One region of the Pantoea sp. XAF26B01_ASV70 genome, then DNA from elsewhere that is predicted to be linked to it. Evidence: riboswitches for the same ligand, from Rfam matches in the RefSeq annotation. Region 1 holds a riboswitch; the other holds the start of a gene.

Region 1 (15,175 bases):
CAGAATCAGTACAGATAACTGAACGCCGTATTTGATATAAAGCTGATTATAACGGGCGTAATGCCGTAACTGATGGAGCAGCAGATGAGAAAACAGAAGCGATGTATGGGATACGTGGCGGTCGTGGTCGATGACTACGATCGTGCAATTGAGTACTACACCGATAAGCTGGGCTTTACCCTCATTGAAGACACGCCGCAGCCGGGTAAGCGCTGGGTCGTGGTGACGCCGGCCCCTGACAGCGACTGTGCTATTCTTCTTGCCCGCGCGTCGAACGACCGGCAGGAAGGCTTTATCGGCAATCAGTGCGGCGGACGGGTTTTTCTGTTCCTGCAGACCGACGACTTCTGGCGCGACTACAATGCTATGAAGGCAAAAGGCGTCCACTTCTTTCAGGAGCCACGGGAGGAAGAATACGGAATGGTTGTCGTATTTGAGGACATCTACGGCAATCGCTGGGACCTTTACCAGAACAGGCAGGCCTGAAATTCTTTCACAGCAGCGCCTCAGGTGTACGGGAAGCATTACAAGCGTAAACCCTGTCAGGTCTGGCCTGCAGAGAGCGCTTCTGAACAATATACCTCAGTGCAGCGGTCACTGCACTAAGGTCTCCCTCGGGTTAACCACACAGCGTCATGATATAAAATCCGGCCGCCGTCATGGCCAGCGAACCCAGCACGTGTATCAGCACCGAGGCGGCTGCCCAGGCATAGCTGCCGGACTGCAGCAGGGCAAAAACCTCAGCCGAGAACGTGGAGAAGGTCGTCATTCCGCCACACAGCCCGGTGGTAATGAGCAGCCGCCAGGCCGGATCGAGGCCGGGATGGCGCAGAAAATACGCCAGCGCCGCTCCGATGATAAACCCTCCCAGCAGGTTGACCAGCAGCGTCCCCGGCGGCAGGTCCGGAAAAAGCGCGTTCAGGCGCGCGCCCAGCTGCCAGCGGATAACACACCCTAAAGCACCGCCGGTGATGACAGCAAAAAGCTGATTCACGTTCACTCCTTTTATTTTTTTATATTCAGAACATAACGGGAAACGACCTGTGCGGCCGCATCCATCTGGTATACGGCCGGCACGCCGGTCGGGATATGCAACTGTGCCAAGCTGTCGTGTGGCATGCCGTCCAGGAAGGCGGCCAGGGCGCGCAGCGTGTTGCCGTGCGCCACGACCAGAACGGTACTTCCGCAGAGTATCTGCGGCATCACGGCGTGCTGCCAGTAGGGCATGACGCGACGCAGCGTCATTTCCAGGCTTTCCGTCGCAGGCAGGTCGGCCAGCGCAACGCGGCTGTAGCGCGGGTCCCGACGCAGCTGCGCCGGAGCCCCTGCGTCCGCGGGGGGAATGCCGCTGAAGCTTTTGCGCCAGAGCCGGACGGTCTCTGCACCCATCATCCGGGCAGCCGCTTCCTTGTTCAGCCCCTGCAGCGCACCGTAGTGCCGCTCGTTCAGCCGCCAGTGTTTGTCCACGGGCGTCCAGCTGCGGCCAAGACGGTCCAGCACCCGCCAGACCGTGTGAACACAGCGCGTCATCACCGAGGTGAAGACCCGATCGGGCAGCAGGCCCGCGTCCCGCAGCACGTCACCGGCCCGGTCAGCCTCCTGCCGCCCCCGGTCCGTCAGCGGCACGTCTGTCCATCCGGTAAAACGGTTTTCCCGGTTCCACTGGCTTTCGCCATGGCGCAGGAGAATCAGCGTTGAAGGTGCCAAAGACTGTGCTCCTGTGCCGGCCGCTGGCCGTCCGGTGGATCTGTTACGTGCGGCGCACAAACGCATGAAGCCCCGCATAGTGAGCGTCCTCACCCAGCGCCTGCTCAATGCGCATCAGCTGGTTGTACTTTTCCACGCGTTCGCCGCGGCACGGCGCACCGGTTTTCAGGTGTCCCGCGCGCAGGGCTACCGTGAGGTCGGCAAGAAATGTGTCCGTCGTTTCCCCACTGCGGTGGGACATGAACGCGCCCCACCCGTGCCGCTGGCAGAGCGCCACGGCGTCCAGCGTTTCGCTAAGCGAGCCTATCTGATTGAGTTTAATCAATGCGGCGCTGGCGAGGTTTTCGTCAATGCCGCGCTGGATGTACTTCACGTTGGTGACAAACAGGTCGTCACCAACCAGCTCGGCCCTGCCCGCAAGCTGCTGGTGCAGATGCTTCCAGCCCGACCAGTCATCTTCTGCCAGGCCGTCTTCCAGCAGAATGACGGGAAACTGGTCCATCAGCTCGCCGTAGTACGCCGTCATTTCCGCCGCGCTCAGCGCACTGCCCTCCGTGCGCAGATGATATTTTCCGTCTGCGAAAAACTCACTTGAGGCAGGGTCCATGCAGATGCTGATGTCTTCTCCGGGCCTGTACCCCGCCTTCTCAATGGCCTGCACGATAAACGCCAGCGGGTCGCGGTTCGACGATACGGCGGGCGCAAAACCGCCTTCGTCGCCGACTGCCGCGGACAGGTTCTTGTCCAGCAGGATCTGGCGCAGCGCCTGGTAGACCTCGCTGCCCTGACGCACGGCCTCGCGCAGCGTGGGTGCCCCGTGTGGCGCTATCATGAACTCCTGAAAGTCCGCGCCCTGACCGCGGGCGTGCACGCCGCCGTTGATAATGTTCATGCACGGTACGGGCAGCAGGTTCGCCTGCAGGCCCCCCAGGTAGCGCCAGAGCGGCTCGTGCGAGGCCTGTGCCGCCAGCCGGGCAACCGCCAGCGACACGCCCAGAATGGCATTGGCACCCAGCCGACTCTTGCTCTGCGTACCGTCCAGCGCCAGCATGATGTTATCCAGCTGACGCTGCTCGCGCACGTCCCTGCCGCGCAAGGCTTCGCAGATTTCCGTATTAACCGTCCTGACAGCATCCAGTACGCCTTTACCGCCAAAACGGTGTACGTCGCCGTCGCGGCGCTCAGCGGCCTCGCGCGAGCCGGTGCTGGCCCCGGAAGGCACCGAGGCCCGCGCCATCATTCCGTCCACGGTCCGGGCTTCGACTTCAACGGTGGGGTTGCCGCGAGAGTCAAGAATTTCACGGGCGGTCACGTTATCCAGTGTAAAGCGCATAGAGTTTCTCCCGGTTCAGTCATTCAGGTGAGTGATAAGCACATCCACCGTGAGGTGGTTAATGTATTCCGCCGAGCGGGACGTCAGCATTCCCATAAAGCGGTTTCGGTGCCCGGCAAGCACGAGGTCCACGCCCAGCTCAGCGATGCACTTCTCCACGTCCTCAAAGCGGCGCATGGTCACCAGCTCCCGCATGTCTACCGTCTCAGGCACGGAGGCCGCCAGCTCGCTCATAAACGCTTTGGATTTCAGCACCTCTTCCGACACGACGTCGTCCATCAGGCTGTCGGACACGTAGTTCATTTCCCGGTAGTCGTCGCTGATGTGGGCCAGGGTGATTTTCATGCCGAGCGGCTGCGCCAGCGCGACCGCCCGCTTCAGCAGGAGGGTGCCGTCGTCTTTATCGTTCACAAGTATCAATGCATGGGTGTAGCAGGTCATAATGAACTCCCGTTCTGGTTGAGGCGGGACTCAAGCCACGGCAGAAGCTGTTTTTTGCGGCTGAGCATACCCGGTACGGAGCAGGAGGCCGCGTTAACGCTCTCCCGCCCGGCGAAATAAAGCGTTGAAAACCCGGCCCGGATGTCGGTCAGCATCAGCACCGCCAAACCAGCACCCGACTGGTCTGCCAGATACGCCAGGGCAGCGAGCAGGTCGTCCATCACGGTGGCAACCTGTGACGGGGAGCTGACCTCAATCTGGGCGATGCGCACGTCAGTGCCGGCAATGACGAAGGCCTTGAGGTCCCTGTCCAGCAGCAGCTGTGCGCTGAGGCCGCTGACGTCAGTTTTTGCCGTAAGGAGGTCACGGGCGAAGGCTCTGCGGTTTACGCCGGACAGTACGCCCAGCTCGGTAGCCGAACGGATATCGTCTTCGGTCGTGGTGGGCGAGCGAAGATTCACGGTGTCGCTCAGGAGTGCACCCAGCAGAAGAATGGCAAGCGTCGGGGGCAGCGTGCGTCGCGCTTCAGCGTTCATAAGCAGCCACAGCAGCGTGGCGCTGCTGCCAAGCGGGCGTATGTGTACCTCCGGCGGCAGTTGCGTTATCAGTCCGCCCAGCCGGTGGTGGTCAGTGATCCCCACGATGTTGCTCCGGAGCAGGTCGTCAGGTCCCTGCGCCGGCTCGGTGAAATCGACCAGCCAGACCCGTTCATCCTGTAGCGGAATATCAAGCCGTGGCGGCAGCGTGAGTCCGGCGGTGTCAAAGATAAAATGGGTTTCGCGGTTAGCTTCGCCAAGACGCCATGCGCGGGCGTCCATGCCGCGCCCGGTCAGCCAGTGCGCGGTGACGAAGGCCGTGCAGATGGCGTCGCTGTCAGGATTGATGTGGCCAAAAACGTGTATCACAGGTCTCTCCCCGAAGAGGGAAGTACGCAGGCCGGGAAGAAAGTAAGGACGGCCTGACGCACCTCCTGAAAATCAAGAGTCGCATCAGGCGTCATCAGCTCCGGAACGGAGCGGTTGGGAAAGGTGGAACGCCATCACCTTGTCATATGAGTATAGAGCCGGTTGCAAAACCTGTCAGTATTATTCTGCTGGCGCCCTCAGCCTGCCAGCGCAGCCCGTGCCTCGCAGAGTACCCGGCGAATGTTTTCCGTCACCGCCGGACTCGTGCAGAGCGAAAGCGGACTGGGGTGCGGCATCGTCAACACGGGGACGCCGGGGTACAGATGATTGACCGTCCCGCGGGCCTGAGCCGCTACGGCACCGGCCAGCACCACCACGCGCAGCGCGGGCAGATACGCCAGCACGTCCTCAAGCAAGGCGCAGCCTCTGCGGATGTCCGCCGCTGACGGCCGTTTCTGCAGCCCGTGACTGACCCAGGGCACCGTATTCCACAGCACGCTGTCCTGACGCGAAATACCGGCTTCCGCCAGAAACCGCCCAAGGTTCTGCTGGGCCGGCCCCGGGTTATCACGCGACACAAACCGCGGTGACGGGCTGCTGCGCGCCGGCGACTGCAGCAGGACGAGCAGTCCGGCCCTAACCCCGCCGTCAGCCGGATCAAACCACGGCAGTTCTGCACCGGCCTGACGCTGGCCGCTGACCCAGCGATTCAGCGCGGCCACATGCGGCGCGGTGACTGCCGCGAGGCATTCCTCGCGTAAAAACGAGTCCTGCATCGATGTGCTGGTTTCACTCACGGCTTCCGATCCAGGCCTGCCAGACAGGGAGAAACAAACAGTTTACCGCTCCATGCCCCACGCACTGTTTTCACCGCGACAAGCAGCCACATGGCCGCCAGTATGACGACAAGAAGCGCACCGAAGCCTTTAAAGAATGCGAGGTCAATCAGGGTAGACAGCTTGAGCGTGGCCACGGTGTACACGCCCAGCGGGAAGGTAAAGCCCCACCATCCAAGGTTGAACGGGATGCCTTCACGGAAGTATCGCACGGTTATCAGCGTGGCCAGCAGCATCCACCACAGGCCGCAGCCCCAGAAGAGAATGCCGGCAACGAACCCCACGCCCTGCGCGATGTGACCGATTTCCGGCATGCCCGCCGCGGCAAACACCCCGGGCGCATCTCCGCCGATGACCAGCATGCCGAGCGAGCCGGTGCCAATCGGACCCAGCGCCAGCCAGCTTGAGGCCGCCATGCTTTCGTGCGGTAGCTTGTGCAGCGCCATACGCAGCAGCAGAATGGCGAGGATGCTCAGCGCCACCGGCACGGAGTACGCCCACAGCACGTAGCTGGTAATAATGATGCCGAGCTGCGCGTGTGGGGCAGCAATGTGCGGCGCCAGCAGGCCGCCGCTGACCGCCGCGACCTCGGCTGCCACGACCGGCAGTAACCAGACGGCAGTCATCTGGTCAATACTGTGCTGCTGCCGGGTAAACATCATGTAGGGAATGCACACGCCGCACAGCAGCGACATCGCCACGTCCAGCCACCACAGGGCGTGTGCCACCTGAATAACGTCTGCGCCCCAGCGCGGAAGACCGAACGCCAGCAGGCCATTGATGATGGTCGCCATGCCCATCGGGATGGTGCCGAAGAACATGGACACGGTTGAATGGCCGAAAATGCGCTTTGCCTCTCCGAAGTACATCACCCAGCGGGCCAGATACATCACGGCAAAGACGCTGAACAGGAGGATGTTAAACATCCAGAGCCCCTCGGCGACAAGGCGCAATCCCGGAACCTGCCAGGGGAACTGCGCCAGAGACAGCGACAGGATGCCGGTCCCCATGGTCGCGGCGAACCAGTTAGGCGTGAACTGTCGTATGGCCTCTTTCGGGCTGCTCAGCGCGCTCAGCGGACGCGCACCGTTATGCAGGGTGAATATTTTATCGTTCATGCCGGAATCTCCTGAGTAGACAGAAAGATTATAGGCATGTCAGAGTAAATCTTTAAAACAGGTTATTTAGCTAAAATAAATCTATAAAAGTGATTAACCACCCCACTTTGCGAAGGATCGTCACTGCGCTGGAGTAAGGGAGGTTTCGCGTCAGGTCTGCGGCGGGCTTTTAATCGTGGCCATGACACGGTTCTTTTTCAGGTCAACCACCGCAATGCTGAGGTCTTTATTCAGCACCCACGCGCGGGTACCGTCCTTGTTGAAGACAATCGCCTGACGGGGCGCATCCAGTCCGGTGACGGTGGACACCACCTTACCGGCGGCGGTATCAATAACGGAGAGGCTGTTGTCGCCAAGGTTGCCGCTGTAAACATAGCGGTTATCCGGCGTCAGCGCGGCACCGTAAGGGTCCTGACCCACGGGAATGGTTGCCGTAATGACGTGCTTTTGCGTGTCAACCACGGCGATTGTGTTGCTGCCGCTGTTAGCCGCGTACAGTGTGCGGCCGTCTGCGCTGACAGAAATGGCGCGCAGCTTGCTGAAGCCGGTTATCTCGCCGCGAATGTCGCCCGTCACGGCATCAACCAGGGTAATTTTATCGCCCTTAAAGTTGGTGACGTAGACGGTTTTGCCGTCCGGGCTGATTTTAATGCCCTGACGGGGCTGGGCAAAACCCGTCACAACTGCAATGGGCCGGTCATGTGTAAGGTCATACACCGAGAGCGTGCTGGCGGCCTCGTTATTCACATACAGTCGCTGACCGTCACGACTTATGGCCGTGCCGAATGCCCCGGGCCCCAGCGGCAGCGTGGCCGCCACGTCAAGCGTCCCGGTGCTGATTTTTTTGACTACGCCGAGACTGCTGTCAGAAAGAAATATGGCCTTACCGTCCGGAGAGAAAAGTGCATTACGGGGGGTGACGTAGCCCTTCATCACCTTTCTGACTTTCCCGGCAGCCAGATCATAGACCACCACGTCTGAGCGCTCACTGTAGGACGCCACCGCCGTTTTTTCATCGGGACTGACAGCAAGGGAATTGTTGTGGATATCGCCGTCAAACGTCCAGCGCGCTTCTGCAGCACCTGCGATGGTACTTATGAGGAGAAATGCCACCGCGGTCAGTCCCGGGATTCTGTAATTTTTTATCATTATTTCTTCCTGCATAAAGTGAAAGATAAAAGCGCATTGCCCGATTGAGGGCTTCAGAATAAGCATGGCAGATTAAATCCCGGCGGGGAAATCGATTTTCCGGCTATGTCTTACCACCCGTCAACTTTCCTCCCTGCCAGTAAGCATACCGAAGTGGTTCAAGGCTGAATAATTCCTGTTCAGAAAATAAACTTCAGAGGAATGGTAACTTATTTTTTTGTTTAAATTGCATTCCACATAAATCACAGCCTCAGCCAGAGAGTAATGACCGCGCTTGAGGACATAACACCACGCGTCGAACAGTACAGCATTGATGAGATGTTTTTGGATCTTACCGGTATTAACGGCTGTGAGGACTTCGAAGCTTTTGGTCGTCGCCTGCGCGCGCATGTATTTACCACAACGGGTCTTACCGTCGGTGTCGGCATGGGGCCCACTAAAACGCTGGCAAAATCGGCCCAGTGGGCGAGTAAGGAGTGGAAGCAGTTTCGCGGCGTGCTGGCGCTGACGCCGGGTAATCCGAAACGTACCGAAACTCTGCTGGCTAACCAGCCCGTTGAGGAAATATGGGGTGTGGGACGGCGTATCGGTAAGCGACTCAGCCTGATGGGCATCGAAACCGCCCTGCAGCTGTCACGCGCGCGTCCAAAGTTCATTCGCGATAACTTTTCCGTGGTACTGGAACGCACAGTACGCGAGCTGAACGGTGAGTCATGTATTCCGCTGGAAGAACTGCCGCCAGCAAAACAGCAGATAGTCTGCAGTCGCAGCTTCGGGGAGCGCATTACAACAAAAACAGCCATGCAGCAGGCGCTGTGTCAGTACGCTGCACGCGCAGCGGAAAAGCTGCGAGGGGAATGTCAGTACTGCCGCAACATCGGCGTGTTTATCCGGACGTCGCCACACGCCAGCGGTGAGGTGTTTTACGGAAACAGCGCCGGAGAGAAGCTGACACTACCAACACAGGATACGCGGGACATCATTGAGTCTGCGATGCGGTCGCTCAATTGTATCTGGCTTGAGGGTCGCAGATACATGAAAGCAGGCATCATGCTTGATAACTTTACGCCGAACGGCGTAAGCCAGCTAAATCTGTTTGACGATAATCGGCCACGGGCTAACAGCGCACAGCTGATGAAGGTACTGGACGGCATTAATCAGTCAGGACTGGGAAATGTGTGGTTTGCCGGACAGGGAATTAACACTGAGTGGAAAATGAAGCGTGAAATGCTCAGCCCTGCCTGGACCACACGCTGGTCAGACATTCCTAAAGCTCGTGTTCTCTGAGACGATTATTAATTAAGCTGTTGAAACTGTATTCCACATAAATGCTGACATGTCGAACAGGGTAATGACCACGCTTGAGGGTATGGCACCAGCAGTGGAAATTTATTCAATCGACGAAGCGTTTATGAATCTCGGCGGCATGAGCCGTATTGAACCACTGGAAGACTTCGGACGCCGGGTTAGGGCGCGTATCAAGCAAGAAACACATCTCATCGTAGGTGTTGGCATTGCGCCAACTAAGACCCTGGCAAAGTTGGCAAATCACGCTGCAAAAAAGTGGTCAAAGACAGGCGGCGTACTCGATCTGTCGAATATTGAGCGTCAAAAGAAATTGATGGCGCTGGTGCCGGTTGAAGATGTCTGGGGTGTTGGCCGTCGCATAAGCAAGAAGTTGAATGCCATGGGCGTCATTACCGCGAAAGATCTGTCGGAGCAAAGCACTTACATCATCCGTAAGCATTTTAACGTGGTGCTGGAGCGCACCGTAAGAGAACTGCGCGGGGAGCCATGCCTGGAGCTCGAAGAATTTGCACCAACCAAACAACAGATAGTGTGCTCGCGGTCATTCAGTTCACGCATCACTGAATACATTTACATGCGTCAGGCTGTTTGCTCTTTCGCAGAGCGGGCAGCCGAAAAGCTGAGAAAAGAAAGGCAGTACTGTAAGCAGATAGCAGTATTTGTCCGAACCAGTCCGCACGCAGAGGGTGAGGTCTTTTATGGCAATCAGGCCTCGCGAAAGCTGCTTACACCTTCTAACGATACTCGCGACATCATCCGTGTTGCTATGGACGCACTTGATGACATATGGGTAGACGGACACCGTTATATGAAAGCAGGAGTGATGTTAGGCGATTTTTTCAGCCAGGGTGTGTCTCAGCTCAATCTGTTTGATGAGTACCGGCCACAGCCCAACAGTGAAGCTCTGATGCGAGTAATAGATGGGCTAAATCAGAGCGGGAAGGCCAATTTATTTTTCGCTGGGCAGGGGATTGAAAGGTCATGGGCCATGAAGCGAGAGATGCTTTCACCAGCTTACACGACCCGTTTTGCAGACCTGCCAGTCGCAAAATGAGCGTAGCTGTTATTAACCTGTTACCAATGCCAATCTAAGATCGTAATGAGTGAAATTCATACACTGTTGCGATAAAAGTCTTCCCCAAAACTCAATGCAACCTATTGGATTTTATAGCGTTTATTTTCGTTGACAAAGGACATGCATAGCAATGTTTTCTTGCTTTTAAATCAATAAAATCAGTTGGATAACATTGTTTTGCTAAAATAATGCTGCGTCACATGGAGTGGTTCGAAGCGGCTGACCTGATTGTTAAAGGTGTTGAAGGCGCTATCGCTAACAAGACCGTGACTTACGATTTCGAACGCCTGATGGATGGCGCTAAGCTGCTGAAATGTTCAGAGTTTGGTGACGCGATCATCGATAATATGTAATCCGCATTACGTAACATACAGCCAACACGTACGTAAAAATCGTGTTGGCTTTTTACTTCCCGCTTTCTTTCCCCCAAACTTCCCCAAAACTGTTCATAAAATCACCTTCACACAGCAACCACAATCCAGTCTTTTCCGCGATCATCGTTATAGCGATTACTCATCTAAGCGCTTATTGTTTTCGCACCGTGCTGTTTAAGACATTTACTCCGTGAGAGCGCTGCTAAATCATTTCCCGCTGCCTGGCATTTTACTCTCTCTGCAAATTGAATTGTCTGATGCCACGGTAAAAGAGTGAGTGAACGCATATCTGTCATCCACCCTGTCACGCCTGATTTGTTAAACGATACCCTCTGTTAATCTCTTTCAGTACCAGTTAAGCGCCCGGCATTAAATGTGTCGGGCCACGTTATTTGCTCCTTACAGCTGATTCAATTTTGTAACCTGTACCACAAAAAAATAGAGTTACGCATGATCCGGTTGCCGCAGACGTGTACGCTTCTGCCGATACAGAGGGAGAGCATTATGGATGATGAAGCGGTAAGTGATGCTATTGCGGCATGTCGCCTGCTATTTGGACAGGCGGTGATGGAAATCGTGGCTGAAAATAAGCCGGTGACTGGCGAAGCCATTTCTGAAAAAATTCATCAAATGTTTACCGGAATCAACCCGGAACCCGTGATGACGCTGGCTATCAGCCTGTTGACAACCCGCGCCGACTGACCGATCCCGGTTATCAAGCCAGAGACCTCAGGCCGCCATGGGCGTAATGCCAGTTAGTTAAGCGACAGGTGATAACGCAGTCTGGTGCCGCTCAGGGGCTGGCGGTCCTCGCGCCGCTGCGCGGTTCCTTCACTTCATTCGCCTGCCTGACGGACCGCCGGGGATGGCACATCCTGTGCCGCCCCGCCTTTCGCCCGCGTCCTGCGGGCTCTCCTGGCAGACTCATTATGTTCAGCGCTGCGGATTGCCTGCCCCTGATCGCCACCGGCCTGCGCTGGCCCGCACTGCGGCTCGCTCGCCCGGAAAAAAGCTGGCACGTTTGACCGTGACAGCCTTTACAAATCTAATCTTAACTGACCAGTATTACGCCATGGGCGGCCTTTTCCTTTTCTGCATGCTGGCCCGGCAGGGCCGACGCCGTAAAATAATAATCCGGTTAATAATTCAGGTCTGTCTCTGGCCTGTCGTGCTGGCCTCATATTTTAACAATATCGCAACTATGGAACCAATCTGACACTGCGCTGACTAATTTGCTGACTATACCGTTACGTTACCGTTTTCAGAACGTTAATCGGGCGAGTCTTACTTTCATTCAGCCAGAACGGCGTAGCCTTTGCGCAGAGGATGTCAGACATGCGGTTTTTAATTATTTGTCGGGATAATATTGGCGACACCTTACTGACCACGCCGCTGATCAGTGCGCTGGCGCAGTCGGGGCAGCATCAGGTCGACGTGCTGACTAACAATTACGCTGCGCCAGTGTTGCAGCATAATCCCGATATCCGGCAGCTCTTCTATTATACTAAACTGCATCACCGTGAGGCAGGGCAGGGACGACTGGCCTGTCTCTTACAGCGACTGAAGCTGATGCTGACCCTGAAAAAACAACGTTACGATGTGGTGATTCTGGCAAAAAGCCGCTGGGATCAGCATGGCCTGAAGTGGGTTAAAACAGTGCGTCCCGCCAGAGTGATTGCCCTGGGCCATCCCCATCCGCTGATTACCGATCTGCTGCCGCCACCCAGCCAGTCGCCGTGTCATATCAGTGAAACCCTGTTTAGCCTGGGGCGGCCTTTCAATCTCAGCGCCACAGCGCCAGGCAAACTGACGCTGCTGCCGGATGCGGCAATCGCGGCCAGCCTGCGTGACAGCTGTGCGATTGATCCCGCTGTTCCGGTCTATGCATTGCAAATCAGCGCCCGCAAGCCGAGCCAGCAGTGGGAAGCCGCGCGGTTTGCCGGGCTGGCTGAAAAAATCGCGGCGCGTCATCCCTGCCAGATAATGCTGCTCTGGTCACCCGGCAGCCGTGATAATCCGCGTCATCCGGGAGATGATGAAAAAGCGCGTGAAATTATGGCGCTCTGCCCGCATCTGCCAATCAAAGCGGTGGCAACCACCAGCCTGCCGCAGTTGATTGCAGCAATGTCGTTGTGTCAGGGGCTGGTGAGCAGTGATGGCGGGGCAATGCACATTGGTGCGGCGCTGGGATTGCCGGTCGTCGCGCTGTTTGGCGACAGCGATCCGGCATGCTGGCATCCGTGGCAGGTTAACTATCAGGTGCTGCAACCGGCGTCACGTGAGGTCAATGCGCTGAGCAGCAGCGAGGTCTACGACGCCTTCGCCCATACCATTACTCAGTAATCCTCTTCAGGCCAGCGTCCCAGTCTGGCCGCTTCACACAGCATGGCGACCGTCAGTGGACGATAAGGCCGTGCTGTGCCCGCAGTAAACCAGTTTGCCACTGCAAAGCGCCGTCGGCGCGGCTCCGGAAAATAGCGGGCGTCATCATACTGTTCTGAACAGACGCCGAAAGTGATAAAAAAATCACTCATCAGAATGGCAAAGTCCACTTCACTCAGCGGTAACTGCTGCAGATGAAATCCCGCCCGATCCACTTTCCGGAACCAGCCCAGTGCGGTTGGCTGATTGTGGTGCTCAATCAGCGCAATGATGGATTGAGAAAGGTCGTTCATTACCCCACCAGTTTCGCCACGGCCTGCCCGACCTCATCGGCCTTGATCGTTGCCATCGGATGCTGTGAGGCGGTTTTATCCGGGCGGTGAATAATGATGTGCCGATCGCTGTCCTGGCAGGGACCGGTATAACGCGGATTGGCGGTCGAGAACAGGCTGACCGTCGGCGTTTGCGCGGCCACGGCGATGTGCAGTGGACCGGTGTCCCCGGTAACCAGCACATCCAGCGTGCGAATCAGGCTAATCAGGCCGCTGAGATTCGTTTTACCCGCCATCGGGGTCACACGCTGACGGTAGTGCAGGGGCAGGCTTTCAATAAATTCCTGCTCAAGAGGCTGCTCAGCGGCGGTGCCGGTAACGATAATTTCCGTGTCAGGCCAGCGTTCAAGCAAGGCTGTCGCCAGCTGGCTGAAGGAGGCCAGTGGCCAGCGGCGAATATCTTTTGATGCCCCTAACTGAAAACCGATACGGCAATGGTCAGCCTTTGCAGTCGGACTGTTGTTCAGTGCCGGAAGGTGCATCCGGGTCTGCTCTGTCTCTGCGCCCAGGACTTCAATCAGTTTCAGCTTACGCTTGATGGTATGGTCATCGAAATAGCCTGAATAGTGATCGAGATATTTATTTAGCAGAGGCGATTCGCGGCCGTAATGATCGCGCACAATCACCTTACTGCCGGTCAGTACCGAGCTCATAATATCGTAGGGGAAATGGGCGTGTAATATTACTGACAGGTCAGGTTTCTGGCGGCGCAGTTTGAAAAAAAGTGGCAGGAAATTCGCCAGTTTGTTATCCCAGATATAGATCTGATCAAACCAGTTATAACGGCTGACGAGATCCTTATTTTTCTTGCTGGAAACCAGAATAAACTTGCTGGCGGGAAAGCGATTTTTCAGGCTCCAGATAGCCGGCGTATTCATCAGAAAGTCGCCCAGTGCCGTGGTGGAGTAAATCACCACTGTTTGTGGGGCCAGGTCGTGCAAGGCCTGTGGTTTTGTTCTGCTGGAAAATCGAGAATAGAGCGTTAAAAGTCGGTCTATCAGATAAATCTTTTTTTTCTTCACGTCTGAATTCTCTTAAATGTATCAATAATATTTAACAAAAGGTGTTGTGAGTTATTAGAGAATATTTCTGCGACTAAAGTTCATTATTAAGGTTTATTTTTCGCTGCCGTAGAAATTTCGTTTAAATTGTTTCCACAATTTTAATGTTGTTTATTCTGGGTATATATACAGAATTGTGTAAAAGAAGTAAGAGATTATTAAAAAGAGATGGGATGATTCTTATAAAAAGGAAAGTATGGAAAATACTCTGATTTCGGCCATAACTAATAGCAGGTTAATTATTAGCGGAATTATTCTATGACTTCTATCTATTAAAAAACATGCGATAAAACAAACCCCGGCACGTGTGCCGGGGCAGGGTATTACGACTGTGGCTGACCCACCGGGCCTGAACCCAGCGTACCGCCCGGTGACGACTGACCGCTTGGTGCATGAGGGCGGCCATCATCTTTAATTGCGTCGCTCTTCTGCGAGCAGCCCGCCAGAGAGGTTAAGGTCGCTGCAACCAGCAGCAGGGCAGGAATTGTTTTCATAAGGTCACCTTGATGTTGTCAGAAAGAGACGAAACCAGACTAAGCATAGATACTTACCGCATTCTGGCCTGAAAAGGCTTATCTTTCAGATGTTTCTCAGCCGGCGGAGAGAGTCCAGGCAAAAAAAACGGAAGCCAGTGGCTCCCGTTCTGTTGACGTTCAGCGCGATTACTTGCGGCCCAGCAGGAAGCCGATAAATACGCCAACGCCTGCAGCAACGGCCAGACCTGCAACAGGATTGGATTGAACCTGATCCTTGATACAGTCAGCAGCATCGCGGGCAGCATAGCTTGCCTGGTTGGTGTAACGGCGTGCTGCGCCTTTAGCCTGATGCTCAGATGAACCGGTTGCTGCACCCCATTGTTCCTGAACTGCGCCAGCGGCTTCTTTTACTTTATCTTCGATTTTTCCTGACATTTATTGCTCCTTGGTTTTGAGTGAGACCCTCAAAGCGTAGCAAAGATAGTGAATTCTGCTCCTCCAGCGGAGGAAAATGGGCTAAAAAATCATTCCTGGCTGTTAATGGCGCTGCGTTTGCGGGTAAGGGATTTACTGTCTAGCCTTTGGAAAGAGAGGCGCACTCAGGCGCTGCCACAGCCATAGCCAAAGCTACAGCCGGAGGATAAGCAATGAAACGTGATGCACTGAATGATGACGACT
Region 2 (15,175 bases), 1.8 Mb from region 1:
CATCGCGCAGCCGCTGAGCGTGCAGGATGCGCCGCAGGCGAAGCAGCTTAAGGTGACGCGCGGCAACATCCGTTTTGAGGATGTGCGCTTCGATTATGGCGGTGGCCGTCAGGTGATTAACGGCTTTAACCTCGACATCAAACCTGGCGAGAAGATTGGGCTGATTGGTCCCTCGGGTGCCGGTAAATCGACGCTGGTGAACCTGCTGCTGCGCCTCTATGACCTGAACGCGGGGCGGATTGTGATCGACGATCAGGATATCGCCGCCGTGACGCAGGAGAGCCTGCGCAGCCAGATTGGTATGATTACGCAGGACACCTCGCTGCTGCACCGCTCAATCCGTGAAAACCTGCTTTATGGTCGTCCCGACGCCAGCGAAGAGGAGCTGCAGCTTGCGATTCACCGCGCCCGCGCCGATGAGTTTATCCCGCTGCTCTCCGACTCACTGGGCCGCACCGGGCTGGACGCGCACGTGGGCGAGCGCGGCGTGAAACTGTCGGGCGGTCAGCGTCAGCGTGTGGCGATAGCCCGCGTGCTGCTGAAGGATGCGCCGGTTCTGATCATGGATGAGGCCACCTCGGCGCTCGACTCCGAAGTGGAAGCGGCGATTCAGGAGAGCCTGGAGTCACTGATGCAGGGCAAAACCGTTATCGCCATCGCGCACCGCCTGTCGACCATCGCGAAGATGGATCGGCTGGTGGTGCTGGATAAAGGCGGCATTGCCGAGATGGGCAGCCATCACGAGCTGCTGGCGCAAAACGGCCTCTATGCCCGCTTGTGGCAGCATCAGACCGGCGGTTTTGTCGGCATCGATTAATCGCCGCGTCGATAGGGTAAGGCGTCGCGGGCTTCTTCCGCCCAGCCGCGCACGCCTTCCCGCTCCTGCACCAGAAAATCTGCCACGGCATCGCGCAGGCCGGGATGCAGCAGATAGTGCCAGGAGTGGGTAATCTGCGGCTCAAAGCCGCGCACCAGCTTGTGCTCGCCCTGTGCGCCAGCATCAAACCGCGTCAGCCCCTCATCAAGGGCCAAATCCATTCCCTGATAGAAACAGGTTTCGAAGTGCAGCCGGTCAAACTCCGCCAGACAGCCCCAGTAGCGGCCATAGAGCGCGTTGCTGTCCCGCAGATAAAACGCCATCGCGGCCGGTTGCTGCTGTAAACGGGCGATCACCACCACAATATTCTGCGGCATGCGTTCCGCCAGCAGGCTGAAGAAGTCACGCGTCAGATAGGGACGCTGACCGCGCACCGCATAGGTGTTGGCGTAACAGGTGTAGACAAAATCCCACTGATCTTCGCGCAGCTGGTAGCCCAGGTAGCGGTCAAACTCAAAGCCGCTCTGCATCACCTGCTCACGCTCTTTACGCAGTTGTTTGCGCTTGCGCGACATCAGCGAATCCAGGAAATCCTGAAAATCGCGGTAGCCACGGTTATGCCAGTGATACTGACAACCGAGCCGGGAGAGCCAGTCGGGCTGATCGGCCAGCAGCTGGTTAGCCTGCGCATCGGTAAAGTTGATATGTGCCCCGCTTAAGCCCTGCTGTAACAGGCTCTCAGGCAGGGCCGACAGCAGTTGCGCTGCGGCAGCGGTTTCGCCCAGCAGGCGCGCACCGCTGACCGGGCTGAAGGGGATCGCGCCCAGCCATTTCGGGTAGTAGCGGATTCCGGCGCGCTGGCTGGCATCCGCCCAGGCGTGATCAAAGACGTACTCGCCCTGTGAATGGCGTTTGCGGTAGCCTGGCAGCGCGGCGCGGGTCACCCCCTCCTCCCGCCACAGCAGATGATCGGGCTGCCAGCCCGCCTCTGACCGCACGCTGCCGCTCTGTTCTAACGTGAGCAGAAAGGCGTGACGCAAAAAGGGCTGGTCATCAGGCAACAGCGCATCCCACTCGGCGGCCGGGATCTCCGCCAGTGACGTCAGGTGAATCAGCGACATGAATTACTCCAGAGAACGTCGGGCAGAGAGTCAGTCAAGCAGGTTTTCCGCGCCAGCGAAAGGGTTAAGGCACGCAAAGTGAAGGCTGCATCAGCGGAGCACAGCTTCTATACTGCGACTTTATCTCCACAGGACACCGCCATGGATCGACTCGATTGTGACCGGATGTTTGTCACGGTGCTGGAAACCGGCAGCTTTTCTGCGGCGGCGTTACGTCTCGGCACCAGCAGCAGTCAGGCTTCCAAGCTGGTTTCAAAGCTGGAGCAGCGGCTCGGCGTCCAGCTGTTTAAGCGCAGCACGCGCGCCCTGTCACCCACCGATGTCGGGCGCAGCTATTATGAGCGGGTCAAAAACCTGCTCGATGCGTTTGAGACGCTGGATGCCAGCGTGCGTGAAAGCGCTACGACGCCTACCGGCAGGCTGAAAATCAGCGCCCCCGGCTCCTTTGGTACTGTGGTGTTGTCTGAGGTGCTGGTGGCGTTTGCCCGGCGCTATCCGCTGATTGAACTGGATGTCAGCTTTTCAGACCGGTCCGTCAACATCGTCGATGAAGGCTTTGATATGGCGATCCGTATCGGCACCCTCAGCGACAGCAGCCTGGTCGCGCGCAAGCTGGGTGAGGTGCATGTGCGCATCGCCGCCTCGCCGGTCTATCTTGAGCAGTTTGGCACGCCGCAGCACTGGCGCGAGATGCCCCAGCATCAGTGCATCATCGACACCAATTTTCGCGATCCCTGGCACTGGCCGTTTGCCGGCGGCGGCGGCGGCGAGATTGTCACCGTACCGGTCCGCGGGCGTCTGCGCTTCGCCAACACCGAAGCCTGCCTGCAGGCCGCGATGGCCGGACTGGGCATTGCGCGGCTGCCCGGTTTTATCGCAGCTCCCGCGCTGCAACGCGGTGAGATTGTCCGGCTGCTGGAGAATTTCGACACGCCACCGCTTGGCCTGTTTGCGGTTTATCCGCCCGCCCGTCATCTGGCACACCGGGCGCGCCTGCTTATCGACTTCCTGGTGAGTCACTTTACCCGTTTTCCGCCCGCGTAATTTCTTCCAGAATGGAAGAAATGATTGTCTTTATGACCGGATTATCAGCCGTTTAGTCATCAGTTAAGCTGCTTCTCACATTACAGAGGAGTCGCGCGATGTTAGTAGAAGGCAAATGGAGTAGTGACTGGCACCCGGTGCAGTCGACCGATAAACAGGGCGGATTTATTCGTCAGACGTCCGGTTTCCGGGATTTTATAAGCAGCGATGGCTCCACTGAATTTGCGGCAGAAGCGGATCGCTACCACCTCTATGTGGCGCTGATCTGTCCGTGGGCGTCGCGCGCGTTAATTGCCCGCAAGCTCAAAGGGCTGGAGTCGCTGATTAGCGTGACGGTGGTTGAACCGCAGCTCGGTGCCCAGGGCTGGCGCTTTGGCAATTTTCCCGGCGCACAGCAGGACCCGCTGAATCACGCGCAGTACCTGCATGAAATCTATACCCGCGTCGCGCCCGATTACACGGGCCGGGCCACCGTGCCGGTCTTGTGGGACAAGAAAACCGGCACCATTGTCAGCAACGAGTCCGCTGACATTGTGCGTATGTTTAACAGCGGCTTTGGCGATCTGGCCGATAACCGCATCGACCTCTATCCCGCCGCGCTGCGCCCGGAGATTGATGCGCTGAATGAGAGCCTCTATCCGCGTCTGAATAACGGCGTTTACCGCGCCGGGTTCGCGACGACATCAATCAGCTATCAGCAGGCCTTTAACGACGTCTTCAGCCAGCTCGACGAACTGGAAGCCCTGCTCAGCGATGGACGCACCTTCCTGCTGGGTGAACGGCTGACTGAAACCGATATTCGCCTGTTCGTCACCCTGATTCGCTTTGACGTCGCCTATCATGGCCTGTTCAAATGCAACCTGCGCCGGATACGCGACTATACGCTGCTGAATCGCTATCTTAAGAGCGTGCTGTCAGTCTCCGGCGTGCGAGAGACGGTCAGCATCGATCATATCAAACAGGGTTACTACTCAATCAAGGCACTGAACCCGAACGGGATCGTTCCGGCAGGCCCGGATCTGAGCGAGTACGGCCTATAAAGGAGCAATAATGGCAAAAGCACTGGTAATTTTTCTGCATGGCGTAGGCAGTAACGGCGACGATCTGGCACCGGTTGGCCGTCACTGGGCGACGCTGTTGCCGGATGTGATTTTTGCCTCACCCAATGCGCCCGAACGTTTTACCGCCGGTTTTGGCTGGCAGTGGTTCAGCCTGGAGGAGGTGACGCCAGAGAACCGGCCAGGTCGGGTACGGGCCGCGCGGGCGGCGTTTGACGCGACCCTCAGCGACGTTATCGCACAGCACGGCTTCGCCGACCGCTGGCAGGATGTAGTGCTGGTCGGCTTTTCACAGGGGTCGATCATGGCGCTGGATGCGCTGGCATCTGGCCGTTATCCGCTGGCGGGCGTGGTCGCCTTTTCGGGTCGTCTGGCGGTTGACGGTGAGCTGACGCCACAGCCTCATCTGCCCGCGCTGCTGATCCACGGCCAGGCCGATGAGGTGATCCCGTGGCAGGAGAGCGAATCTGCCGCAGCACGACTCAGGGCCGCATTGGTGCCGGTAGAAGCGCGATTTGAACCCGCCACCGGCCACACCATCTCCGCTCAGGGTGCCATGCATGCCGCCGCGTTTATCGCGCAGTGCTTACAGGATTAACCCCAGCAGCGCTTTAATGCCTGCCAGGCATGACGGGCAGCGACCTCAGGCGGCAGGCGTTTCAGCGCATCATTAAAAACTTCAATGCCCACCGGTCCCTGATAGCCCGCGCTTTTAAGCTTATCGACAAAGCGTTCAATGTCGATAATGCCATCGCCGGGCAGCAGACGCTGATGCTTTGCCATCGCCATCAGGCTCTGCTTATCCTGCGCGGGAACGGCGGCCATGTCACACAGCTGTACTTCATAAATGCGATCGGCAGGGATACCGTCCAGCTGTGAGGCGTCGCCGCCCAGTGCGCAGATATGGAACAGATCGACCACCAGCCCGATATTGGGCTGATCGAGCCGCTGCAATCGCTGCCACGCCAGCGGCAGGGTGTTATCCACGCTGCACCAGGCCATCGGCTCATACATAATGCGCATGTTGTAGCGCGCAGCTTCAGAGGCCATCCAGCGCAGGTCATCATCAATCTGGTCGGCGCAGCAATCCTCGCGGGTGCTGGCCGGCGCCTGAATGGTGTCGCAGCCCAGCGCCTGGGCAATCTGAATAAACTGGCGCAGCTCTTCGCGCTTCTGTCCGCGCAACGCGCTGGGTGCCCCGGTGAAATCGCGCAGCACCTGGAGATTGGTAAAGCCAGGTCCCTGCCGGGCAGCGATCTCAGCCAGTGCCGCCGCGCCGCCCTCGCACGCCTCGACATCCTCGCGCCAGATCTCCACCTGATCGAAACCGGCGTCATGCGCCGCCTGGAGCTTCTGGCCGGGTTCACCGTTTAACAGCACCAGGTTAAGGAATGTGGGGTTAGTTCGCATTGCTCGGCTCCTTAATCGTCCGGAATAATCGGTGACGTTCAGCTTCTGCGCCCGTTCATGCGGGATGGTCGGGCGTAAAACCTGAAACATTATCTACCTCTTAAGGAGTATGACAAGCGCCGCTTAGCCAGATCAGCCCAGCATCGTGACCAGTGCGAAACCGGCAAACGCCATCAGCAGCGAACCGATCACATGCACCAGCGCGCTGGTCATCGCCCAGAAATAGTTCCCTGATTGTAGCAACCCCATTAATTCCGCCGTAAAAGAGGAGAAGGTGGTCAGCCCGCCGCACAGTCCGGTGACGATCAGCAGTTTCCAGATCGGGTCGATATCGGGATGGCGAACAAACCAGGCCATCGCGCCGCCGATCACCAGACCGCCGATCAGATTCACCAGCAGCGTGCCCGGCGGCAGATTGGGAAAGAGCGCATTAAAGCGCATCGCAAAGAGCCAGCGCAGTACACAGCCGGCAGAGCCGCCGATCATCACAGCCAATAACGGTTTCAACATGTCTTGCTCCTGATTGCAGATTGACGCCGGGCTGAGGGGGAAAGGCAAAGATAAACTGCGCCTGACACCTCAGCTCCCGCGAAAGGATTGAGTGTCAGGCGTCATCAGCCGGTGTAAAGCCCACCGGCGGTTGGGGAAGGTGGCACGCCATCACCTTGAGCCGGTGATAATACGACGGCCGGTTCAGGCTGGCAACAGTGAGGTCATGGCGGCTGAAAACCTTGACGCGCACGCCACAGACGGAGTAATGCTGATGGTTTACAGCCTGTTGCGGAGACCCTATGCGTACCCTGATTTTTGATACCGATATCGGCGTGGATGACGCCTTTGCGCTGGCCTATGCGGCGCGGACGCAGCATCTGCTGGGGATTACCACGGTCTTCGGCAACGTGGCAGTGGGTCAGGCGGTGAAAAACGCCCGACTGTTTTGCGGGAAAATGGCGATTAACGCGGAGGTCTATCGCGGCTGTTCACGACCGCTGGCGCTGCCACCCTCTGCGCCCGCCAGACTGCACGGTGAAGATGGGCTGGGCGATGCGTTTGATAATGCGTGCAGCGATCAGGCGCCGGGCGCGGTGCAGTTTATTATCGACAGCGTGCGGGCGCAGCCGCATCAGATCACCCTGGTGGCGATTGGTCCGCTGACCAATATCGCCACGGCCATTAATCAGGCGCCGGATATTATTCCGCTGGTGAAAGAGCTGGTCATCATGGGTGGCGCATTTGGCACCGACGGGCACAGTGGCAACGTGACGCCCTTCAGCGAATTTAATATCTGGAAAGATCCGCATGCTGCCGATCAGGTGCTCGCCTCGGCGCTGAATGTGGTGGTGATCCCGCTGGATGTCACACACAAAGTGCTGATCAGCGGCGATGAGGTTCAGCGTCTGAATCAGCCGGTGCTGAGTGCGATCTGTCGCCCTTACCTGGCTTACAGTCTGGAGAAAGAGGGATTCGAGGGAATGGCGCTGCATGACACCCTGGCGGTGGCGTGGCTCACTCTGCCACAGGCGTTTACCCTGACCGAAAGCCCGCTGCGGGTGATCACGGAGGGCATCGCCTGCGGTCAGACGGTGCGTAAGCTGAGCGCGCTGGCATCCCGCCAGGATCCCTTTAACGGCCTGACTGCCCAGCGTATCGCACTTGGCGTGGATGCTGACGCGGTGCGGGCGCACTTCTTTCAGACTCTCACCGCGCCCTGAACCACGCGAACCGACTGGCCGCGTTACCGGTCGAAATGAATCACGCCTTTGATCAGCTCGCGGTTGTTGATGATTTGCGCCTCAAAGGTTTCATCCAGCGTGGAGAAGGCCAGATGGTGATTCAGCATCATTTCGGCGCGCAGTTGGCCGCTGGCCATCAGCGCACGCACCCGATCGAAATCTTCACGGGTGGCGTTGCGGCTGCCCATCAGGGTGGTCTCTTTTTTATGGAATTCACTGTCCGGGATCACCAGATCGCCTTTGTGCAGACCGACATAAACGATAGTGCCGCCGTGTCGCATCAGGTTGACCGCATTGTTCATCGCCGCCGGGCTGCCGGTGGCGTCGATCACCTTCAGCGCCAGACGGCCACCAAACTCCTCTCGCAGCGCGCTGTAAAACGCTTCATCAGCCGGATTCAGTGCCGCCAGGCCGAGCTGGTCATCAACATGCTGGCGACGAAATTCGCTGGTATCCGCGACCACCACCTGCGCGCCGCTGGCGGCGGCGATAGCGGCAACACCCAGCCCAATCGGTCCGGCACCCACCACCAGCACCTGCTCATCCGCCACAATTGCGGCACGACGCACTGCATGGGCGCTGATGGCAAAGGGCTCAATCAGCGCAGCCGCTTCCGGCGCGACATCATCCACCACCAGCAGCGTGCTGACTGGCACGCTTAAGTAGTCGCAGAACCCGCCATCCTGATGCACACCAATCACTGAAATCTGCTCACAGCAGTTGGTCTTGCCGCTCTGGCAGGCGTCACAGCGCAGGCAGGAGATGTAGGGCATTAACGCCACCCGCTGGCCCGGCTGAAAGCTCTCCGCACCACTTCCCGGCGCCACGACTTCGGCACAGATTTCATGGCCCAGCACCCGTGGATAGCTGAAGAATGGCTGATTACCGGACCAGGCGTGGATGTCGGTGCCGCAGATTCCCGCGGTAAGGATTTTAATCACTACCTCGCCAGCGGCGGGCGTGGGGATATCGCGGGTGGCCCATACCATCTTACGTGGTTCAGCGATGACCAGTGCTTTCATTGTTGTCATGGTGATTCTCCGGTTGTCCTGCAGGCAGTTATGGCGAATCCTGCACGCGCTGCGGTGTTCGTTTGCGGGAAGTGTGAAGCACCGCGATTTTTTTGGGCTTTGAATGGTTTTTAATGCATAAAAAACCGGAGAGTGAGATGAGCCGCAGCCAGAATTTGCGCCAGAACGTCATCAACCAGATGCTGGAAAGCATCGCTCAGCACCACATTCGTTCACCGCTGCCGCCCCAGGCAGCACTGGCGGAAATGTTCAATATCAGCCGGACTACGGTGCGCCACACCCTGCACTATCTGCATCAGTGCGGCGTGCTGGATAAGGTGGATCAAACCTGGGTTATCGTGCGCGATCCGCGCGAAGATGACGGTTTTAGCGCGTTAACGCCGCCGATTGAGCAGCAGGCCAGCCACTTTGAGCAGATGTTTTTTAATATGATTAATCAGCGGCAGCTGGTGCCCGGCGATACCTTCAGCGAGCTGCAACTGGCGCAGCAGGTGAAAGTCAGTCCGGTGGTGGTGCGCGAATTCCTGCTGCGCTTTATGCGCTATGACCTGCTGGAGCCGGTCAGACGCGGCCAGTGGCGGATGAAAAAATTCACCCAGGATTACGCCGAGAAGCTATTTGAACTGCGCGAGATGCTGGAAACCCACGCCCTGAGCCGCTTCCTGAATCTGCCCGCAGGCGACGAGCGCTGGGTTCAGGCGCGGGATCTGCTGGATCGTCACCGATCGATGCGCGACACCATCGCCAGCAACTATCGCCACTTTGCCGCGCTGGATCGTCAGATGCATTCGCTGATTTTATCCGCCGCCAACAACCCATTTTTCAATCAGTCGCTGGAGATTATCTCGGTGATCTTTCACTCGCACTATCAGTGGGATGAGAGCGACCTCAAGCAGCGAAATATTGTGGCGCTGGAGGAGCATATGGCGATTCTGACCGCGCTGATTGGCCGTCAGGATGTCGACGCCCTCTGTGCATTACATAACCATCTGGCGACCGCTAAAACCTCGATGGTGCGCTCAATCGGTCAGTACAATTAAAAACCGATTAAAAACCACAAAGCATTAGCTCCCGCACGATTCAGAAACATCTTTGCAACATCCTTAACCCTTTGCTCTTAGTCTCGACTGCAACGTCACGGCGGCCTTTTGCCGCTGCGCGCAGACCCCTTCTCACCATAACGATAAGTACCCAGTTTCGGGAGAGTGCAATGGAAAAGACTTCAGTAACCGGCCGCGACAGTGCAGCTGGCGACACGCCATCAGACCAGGATTTCGTGCCGATGCGTAGCGACGTGGTGCGTTCACCGCGTATCCGCAAGATTCAGATCACGGCGATGCTGCTGTTGCTGTTCGCCGCCATCATCAACTATCTGGATCGCAGCTCGCTGTCGGTCGCGAATATGACCATCCGCGAGGAGATGGGGCTGAGCGCCACCGAAATCGGCTTCCTGCTCTCCGCCTTTTCGCTGGCTTACGGCCTGGCGCAACTGCCGTGCGGCGCGCTGCTGGATCGTAAAGGGCCGCGCATTATGCTCGGCATTGGCATGTTTATCTGGTCGCTGTTCCAGGCCGCCTCTGGCCTGGTGCATAACTTTACCCAGTTCATCCTGGTGCGCATCGGCCTCGGCATTGGTGAAGCGCCGATGAACCCGTGCGGCGTGAAAGTGATCAACGACTGGTTCAACATTAAAGATCGCGGCATGCCGATGGGAATGTTCAATGCGGCTTCGATGATTGGACTGTCGGTGGCTCCGCCGATTCTGGCGGCGATGATGCTGGTGATGGGCTGGCGTGGCATGTTTGTCACGATCGGTATCCTCGGCATGTTCCTCGCTATCGGCTGGTATATGATCTACCGCGACCGCGACAACAACATCCTGAGCGCTGAAGAGATCCACTATCTGCAGGCGGGCAGCGTTGCCTCGCGTAAAGAGCCGATCAGCTTTAAAGAGTGGCGCGGCCTGTTTAAGCAGCGCACCATGTGGGGAATGATGATTGGCTTCAGCGGCATCAACTACACCGCCTGGCTCTATATCGCGTGGCTGCCGGGCTATCTGCAGTCGACCTATCATCTCGATCTTAAAAGTACCGGCCTGCTGGCAGCGATTCCGTTCCTGTTCGGTGCGGCGGGCATGCTGCTGAATGGCTATGTGGTCGACTCGCTGGTACGTCGCGGCTTTAACGCGGTGAAAACCCGCAAAGTCTGCATCGTCAGCGGGATGCTGCTGTCCGCCGGCTTTACCGCCGTGGTGACCCGCGCGACCGACACCACCAGCGCCGTAACGCTGATTGGGATGGCGCTGTTCTGTATCCACTTCGCCGGAACGTCGTGCTGGGGATTGATCCACGCCAACGTCACCGCCCGTATGACAGCGTCTGTCGGCAGCATCCAGAACTTCGCCAGCTTTATCTTCGCCTCGTTCGCGCCGGTCATCACTGGCTGGGTGCTCGACACCACCAAATCGTTCAGCATGGCGCTGATGATTTGTGCCTGCGTGACGCTGGTTGGCGCACTCGCCTACCTGCTGCTGGTGCGCCAGCCGATCACCGACGGCGAATAATCACGGCTGACGGCGCGACTGCTACGTCAGCGCCGTCAGGGTGACCCCATATTTCGCACCATAACGCTGAATACCCGTCATCACCTTCTCCGCGCTCAGCGCGGGTGGAGGTGGCAACAGCGGCGCCCGTTCACGCAGCGCCGAGTCGAAGCGGGCAAACGTCGCGAAATCACGCGGGAAACGTTCTTCATCCACGCCAATGAATACGCCTTCATCACGTGCATGGGAGAGCAGCGCCCGCCAGCGGTCAATCTCCGCCAGACCGATGCTGTCGGTACCGTGAGAAAAGAGCATCATGTCGATGTTGCGGAACGGCGGCTGTTTTTCCAGGAAGCGTTGCAGGGCCGCGGCCGAAGGCTCGGTGCAAAAGACCAGCCAGAACGGGATGGCGTGCTGATGCATGCTGCACCACGGGTCCATCAGCAGGAAGCTGTCCACCGTCAGCCGGGTCGGTAAAATTCCCGCCGCCAGATACCAGTCGCGGTAGATCTCTGCCACCACATAGCTCATCGCCTCTGGATCTTCATAACGAATCTCCATCAGCTTCCAGTTCTGAGCTTCCGCCAGTTTTTTCAGCGGCGAAATCAGATAACCATCCAGTCCCCACTCCGCTTCCGGCACGTGGTCAGTAATGGCCGGCGGCGTCCAGCGCTCGCGATCGATGCCATAGCGTGCCAGATATTCCGCCACCCGCGGGCCACCCTGTAAGTACTCTTTTTCGGTTGCGCCGCCGAGCGCACCAAACTGGAAAAACGAGCGGTCGCTGGTGCGGGTTACCGGCCACTGTCGGGTACAATGATTGATAAACAGCGTTGATCCGGCGGGCAGACTTCCCATCAGGAATTCGTTGAAGGCCAGCGGCAGTTCGCGCAGTTTTAGCCGGAAGTAGCGCATCTGGTCGAGCATCAGCCGATCCTGATTCGGGTCATGCATATGGTGAACCGCAAGACGCGGCCAGGCGGCCAGCAGTGCCGCCGCCACCTCTTTACCCTGCTCAAAACTCGCCTGTACATCATCGGGATCGCTATTGGCCGCGCGCACCGGACAGAGAAAGGTTTGCGGCAACCAGGGCACACCCATCGCCGCCGCCAGATGCACCAGTGCACCGTTCGATGAACCGATAAAGGCCGCCGGATAATCCTGCTGCGGGTATTCGCTCACCATCCATTCGGCGATGCCTTCCACATCCAGTTCACCCGCCTGGCGCAGGCTGATGCCTTCTGCCATGCCGCCCAGCGCATAGCCCCACTCACGCAGTCCGGTCGGCAGCCGGTTAAGCGACGGCAACAGGCGATCCAGCGTCGGTGACTGGCTGGGGCTGGCAAAGGGGCGATCGTGCAGCGCATTGGCCAGCGCAAGCAGCATGGCGGCAGCAGAGTCAAAGCGGGCAATCCCTCTTGGTGGTTTACTCATGTTGATCCTCCTGCTGGATACGTGCCAGGAACGGGCGGATGGCGTGACAGAAACTCCACGGGTAGACGTAGTGCAAAGTGTGCGTCCCGTCGCGTAATGTCAGTCGTTCACTGCGCGGCATCAGGGCAGCGAGTTCATCCAGCCAGCGGGCCGGACAGACGGGATCGCGCGAGCCCCGCAGCAGCAACGTGGGTGCGTTAATGTAAGTAAGGCGATGCTCTATGCGGTCGTGCATCATGGCGCGCAGGGTACCGAAGGCGCGCCGCAGGCCCGCTTTGGCGTAATCGATTCGGGCCAGTGGCCCCGGTGGACGACGTGATTCCAGCCGGCCATTACGCCAGTCGCGCCAGAGCTGACGCGGCAGACTGCGGGCATGACAATCGACCGTCGGCCCCTGCAGCACCAGTCCCGCTACAGCCTGTGGATGTTTCACCGCCAGCGCGGCCAGAATCTGGCAGCCAAACGAATTGCCGACCCAGATAGCGCGCTGGAAACCGTTATGCTGTAACCACAGCCACAGCGCATCCGCCAGCTGATCCACCGACATGATCGGCGCAGAAGGGGGCAGTGTGCTGGCGCCAAAACCGGGCAGATCCGGCACCAGCACGTGATAGTCGCGCCCCAGCGCCAGCGCCAGTGGCTCCATCGCCCGGCCCGACATCACCAGACCGTGGATTAACACGACCGGCAGTCCCTGAGCCTCAATGGGCGTAACGCGGGTAAACATGCGCCAGTCACCAATCTGCTGATAATAACCGGCCAGACCGGCGTGATGACTGTTCGGCGACACCGGCGGCGTCTCCTTAAGCTGCCGCCAGCGTTTCATGCCCCATAACGTGGCCGCCACACCCAATCCAACACCTGCCACAATCGCTGCCTGTTTTCGTCGATGCTTCTGGATCATCCGCTGCTCCTGGTTTGGGGAGAATAATTCAGTGTAGGTCGGGATCAGGCAGCAGGCGGGTTATCGGCGCGATGGTGTGAAAAAGTATGGGGTTTCGCATAAGAAGACGCTGGCATTGCGGGTGATGAACTCTGGCGGGAGATCTGTCTGGTGTAAGCGGGAAGGCAATGACGGCAGTGAATGATGTGTGTACGCTGTGAGCGAGAAGCGGACATGAGAGATATAATTAATCCGCCATGAGAATCTCAGATTCCCAGGACTTATTAACCCGGTGAATGACGCCATTAAAAGGGAGACAGGGTGGCAATCGATCACAACGGCTTTATTGCCCTGCCAGAAACCAATAAATTGCAGCCAGAGTTCCGGAATATTGTTGCACAGGTCGTGGCAAAGCTAATCCAAAGTTTTCCTGAGCTTATACATAGCCTTTATTTGTATGGCAGTGTGGCTGAAGGCCGGGCAAAAATCGGGAAGTCCGATCTGGATATGACAGTCATATTTAGCGTTGATCCCGGCGAAGCGGCTAAAGTGCAAATTACTGAAATACAACGTAAACTTGAAAAAAATAATCCTGTTGTCAGTAAAATCGATTTTGATTGTGGTCTGTTACAACAGGTAGTGCATCCGGATAATCTGCTTAGCTGGGGATACTGGCTCAAACATCACTGTGTCTGCGTTTACGGAGAGGACCTGAGTCAACGATTCCAGGCATTTAAACCTTCAAAAGAAATTGCTGTAGCAGTGAATGGTGACTTCCTGCCGGTGCTGGAAAAATTAATAACTCAAATGCAGTTATCTGCTGACGAAAATAAAAAGTTGCAGCTACAGCGTGCTGCTGCACGAAAGACAATCAGAGCAACCAATATTCTTCGCAGTGAACATGACAAACAGTGGCCTGAAACACTCGAGGAGTATCGCTTTACATTCAATGCCCGATATCCAGCGTTAGCAAAAGAAATGGATTACTTGCTGGCAATCAGTAATACGCCTCAGGGGAGCATCGCTGATTTCAAAAGGCGCGTTATGGCTTTTGCCCGATGGCTTAACGTAACATTTCATAACGGGCAGGGCTTATGAAGGGAGGATTAACATCTGGGTAGCCTGATAAACGCGGAGCAGGTCAACGGACCAGAGATGATGCGAATTTCAGGCAATAAAAAACCCGCACTGGGCGGGTTTCTTTTATTATCAGCAGAGCTTATCTGCTCAGACTTATGTCTTCATCGCTATTGTAAGCGTCGCTGATAATGAGCGCGGCTTACTGCGCTGTGACGTTGCCAGCTGCAGGACCTTTGGCGCCATTTTCAATGGTGAAGGAGACTTTCTGACCTTCATCAAGCGTTTTGTAGTTATCACCCTGGATAGCAGAGAAATGTACGAATACATCTTTGCTGCCATCATCAGGAGTGATAAAGCCAAAACCTTTATCTGAGTTAAACCATTTTACTAAACCAGTCATTTTGTTAGACATAGATATTTCCTTAATCGATTAGCCACTAAGAGCGGCGAAGATGGCCTGTAGTTAGAGATTTACTTATTGGGCACTTAGGAGGAGGCTCTCGAAGAAGGATATCTGTGGATAACACTTGAACTGAGGACTACTTTACTAAAACTGCTTTCATAAGGTCTGTGTTCCAAACCGATGACGCATTAAGACATAGCGATAATAATTTAGCAATGTATAAGTTTATTTATTTTAACCATTTAAACGCTCAGATGGCTGAATGGCTGTTTTATTTTGACTGCTCAGGAAGTGCTTCAGGCTCCGCTGTGTGCGAAGAGGAGCAGGTTAAGCCCGTCATAATGACGGTGCCGATTTAACGTTGATGCTTAACAATAAACAGAGCCAGTAAGGTCACATTGCGTAAAAATTTCCGCACGGCCAGTGAAGCGCTGTCATCGCCCTCTTCATCTGTGAGCTTTACCTGCTGCATATCGTACGCCCGGCTTTCGGTATCTTTCATCCTGATACCGGTCAGTATCCGGACGGCCTGCCCGCCCTCACCCCGCATCTGAAATGCTGGAGGTTTGCCACCCGCCTCCATTCTGGTGCAGAAGCAGCCTGCCGCGATGAGCGAGAA

What was found. Region 1 has a riboswitch for fluoride ahead of ACX8ZY_RS12085 (DHHA2 domain-containing protein). Riboswitches for the same ligand answer to the same signal wherever they lie in the genome.
Region 2: it holds a riboswitch for fluoride, as region 1 does, so the genes downstream of both, crcB (fluoride efflux transporter CrcB) here and ACX8ZY_RS12085 (DHHA2 domain-containing protein) in region 1, are expected to answer to the same signal.

The regions. Positions count from the first base shown of each region.
Region 1 covers NZ_CM137251.1:2,571,171-2,586,345, reverse strand. The annotation lists gene ACX8ZY_RS12110 (VOC family protein) at 85-486, shown strand; gene crcB (fluoride efflux transporter CrcB) at 620-994, opposite strand; gene ACX8ZY_RS12100 (2,3-bisphosphoglycerate-dependent phosphoglycerate mutase) at 1,006-1,707, opposite strand; gene eno (phosphopyruvate hydratase) at 1,751-3,040, opposite strand; gene ACX8ZY_RS12090 (universal stress protein) at 3,056-3,481, opposite strand; gene ACX8ZY_RS12085 (DHHA2 domain-containing protein) at 3,478-4,386, opposite strand; fluoride riboswitch at 4,465-4,534, opposite strand; gene ACX8ZY_RS12080 (uracil-DNA glycosylase) at 4,584-5,183, opposite strand; gene ACX8ZY_RS12075 (TDT family transporter) at 5,180-6,340, opposite strand; gene ACX8ZY_RS12070 (YncE family protein) at 6,491-7,489, opposite strand; partial or broken gene umuC (translesion error-prone DNA polymerase V subunit UmuC) at 7,733-8,776, shown strand; partial or broken gene umuC (translesion error-prone DNA polymerase V subunit UmuC) at 8,808-9,851, shown strand; partial or broken gene ACX8ZY_RS12055 (isocitrate/isopropylmalate family dehydrogenase) at 10,052-10,225, shown strand; gene ACX8ZY_RS12050 (hypothetical protein) at 10,751-10,948, shown strand; gene ACX8ZY_RS12045 (glycosyltransferase family 9 protein) at 11,582-12,589, shown strand; gene ACX8ZY_RS12040 (DUF1493 family protein) at 12,583-12,921, opposite strand; gene ACX8ZY_RS12035 (glycosyltransferase family 9 protein) at 12,921-13,982, opposite strand; gene ACX8ZY_RS12030 (hypothetical protein) at 14,345-14,515, opposite strand; gene ACX8ZY_RS12025 (ElaB/YgaM/YqjD family protein) at 14,684-14,932, opposite strand; gene ACX8ZY_RS12020 (DUF2767 family protein) at 15,145-15,175, shown strand, end outside.
Region 2 covers NZ_CM137251.1:237,191-252,365, reverse strand. The annotation lists gene ACX8ZY_RS01185 (ABC transporter ATP-binding protein) at 1-817, shown strand, start outside; gene ACX8ZY_RS01180 (GNAT family N-acetyltransferase) at 814-1,938, opposite strand; gene ACX8ZY_RS01175 (LysR family transcriptional regulator) at 2,080-2,982, shown strand; gene ACX8ZY_RS01170 (glutathione S-transferase family protein) at 3,081-4,022, shown strand; gene ACX8ZY_RS01165 (alpha/beta hydrolase) at 4,033-4,638, shown strand; gene ACX8ZY_RS01160 (sugar phosphate isomerase/epimerase family protein) at 4,635-5,450, opposite strand; gene crcB (fluoride efflux transporter CrcB) at 5,583-5,960, opposite strand; fluoride riboswitch at 6,049-6,124, opposite strand; gene ACX8ZY_RS01150 (nucleoside hydrolase) at 6,242-7,162, shown strand; gene ACX8ZY_RS01145 (zinc-binding alcohol dehydrogenase family protein) at 7,186-8,214, opposite strand; gene ACX8ZY_RS01140 (GntR family transcriptional regulator) at 8,352-9,254, shown strand; gene ACX8ZY_RS01135 (MFS transporter) at 9,425-10,777, shown strand; gene ACX8ZY_RS01130 (hypothetical protein) at 10,799-12,190, opposite strand; gene ACX8ZY_RS01125 (alpha/beta fold hydrolase) at 12,183-13,094, opposite strand; gene ACX8ZY_RS01120 (nucleotidyltransferase domain-containing protein) at 13,395-14,171, shown strand; gene cspE (transcription antiterminator/RNA stability regulator CspE) at 14,353-14,565, opposite strand; gene ACX8ZY_RS01110 (hypothetical protein) at 14,912-15,058, opposite strand.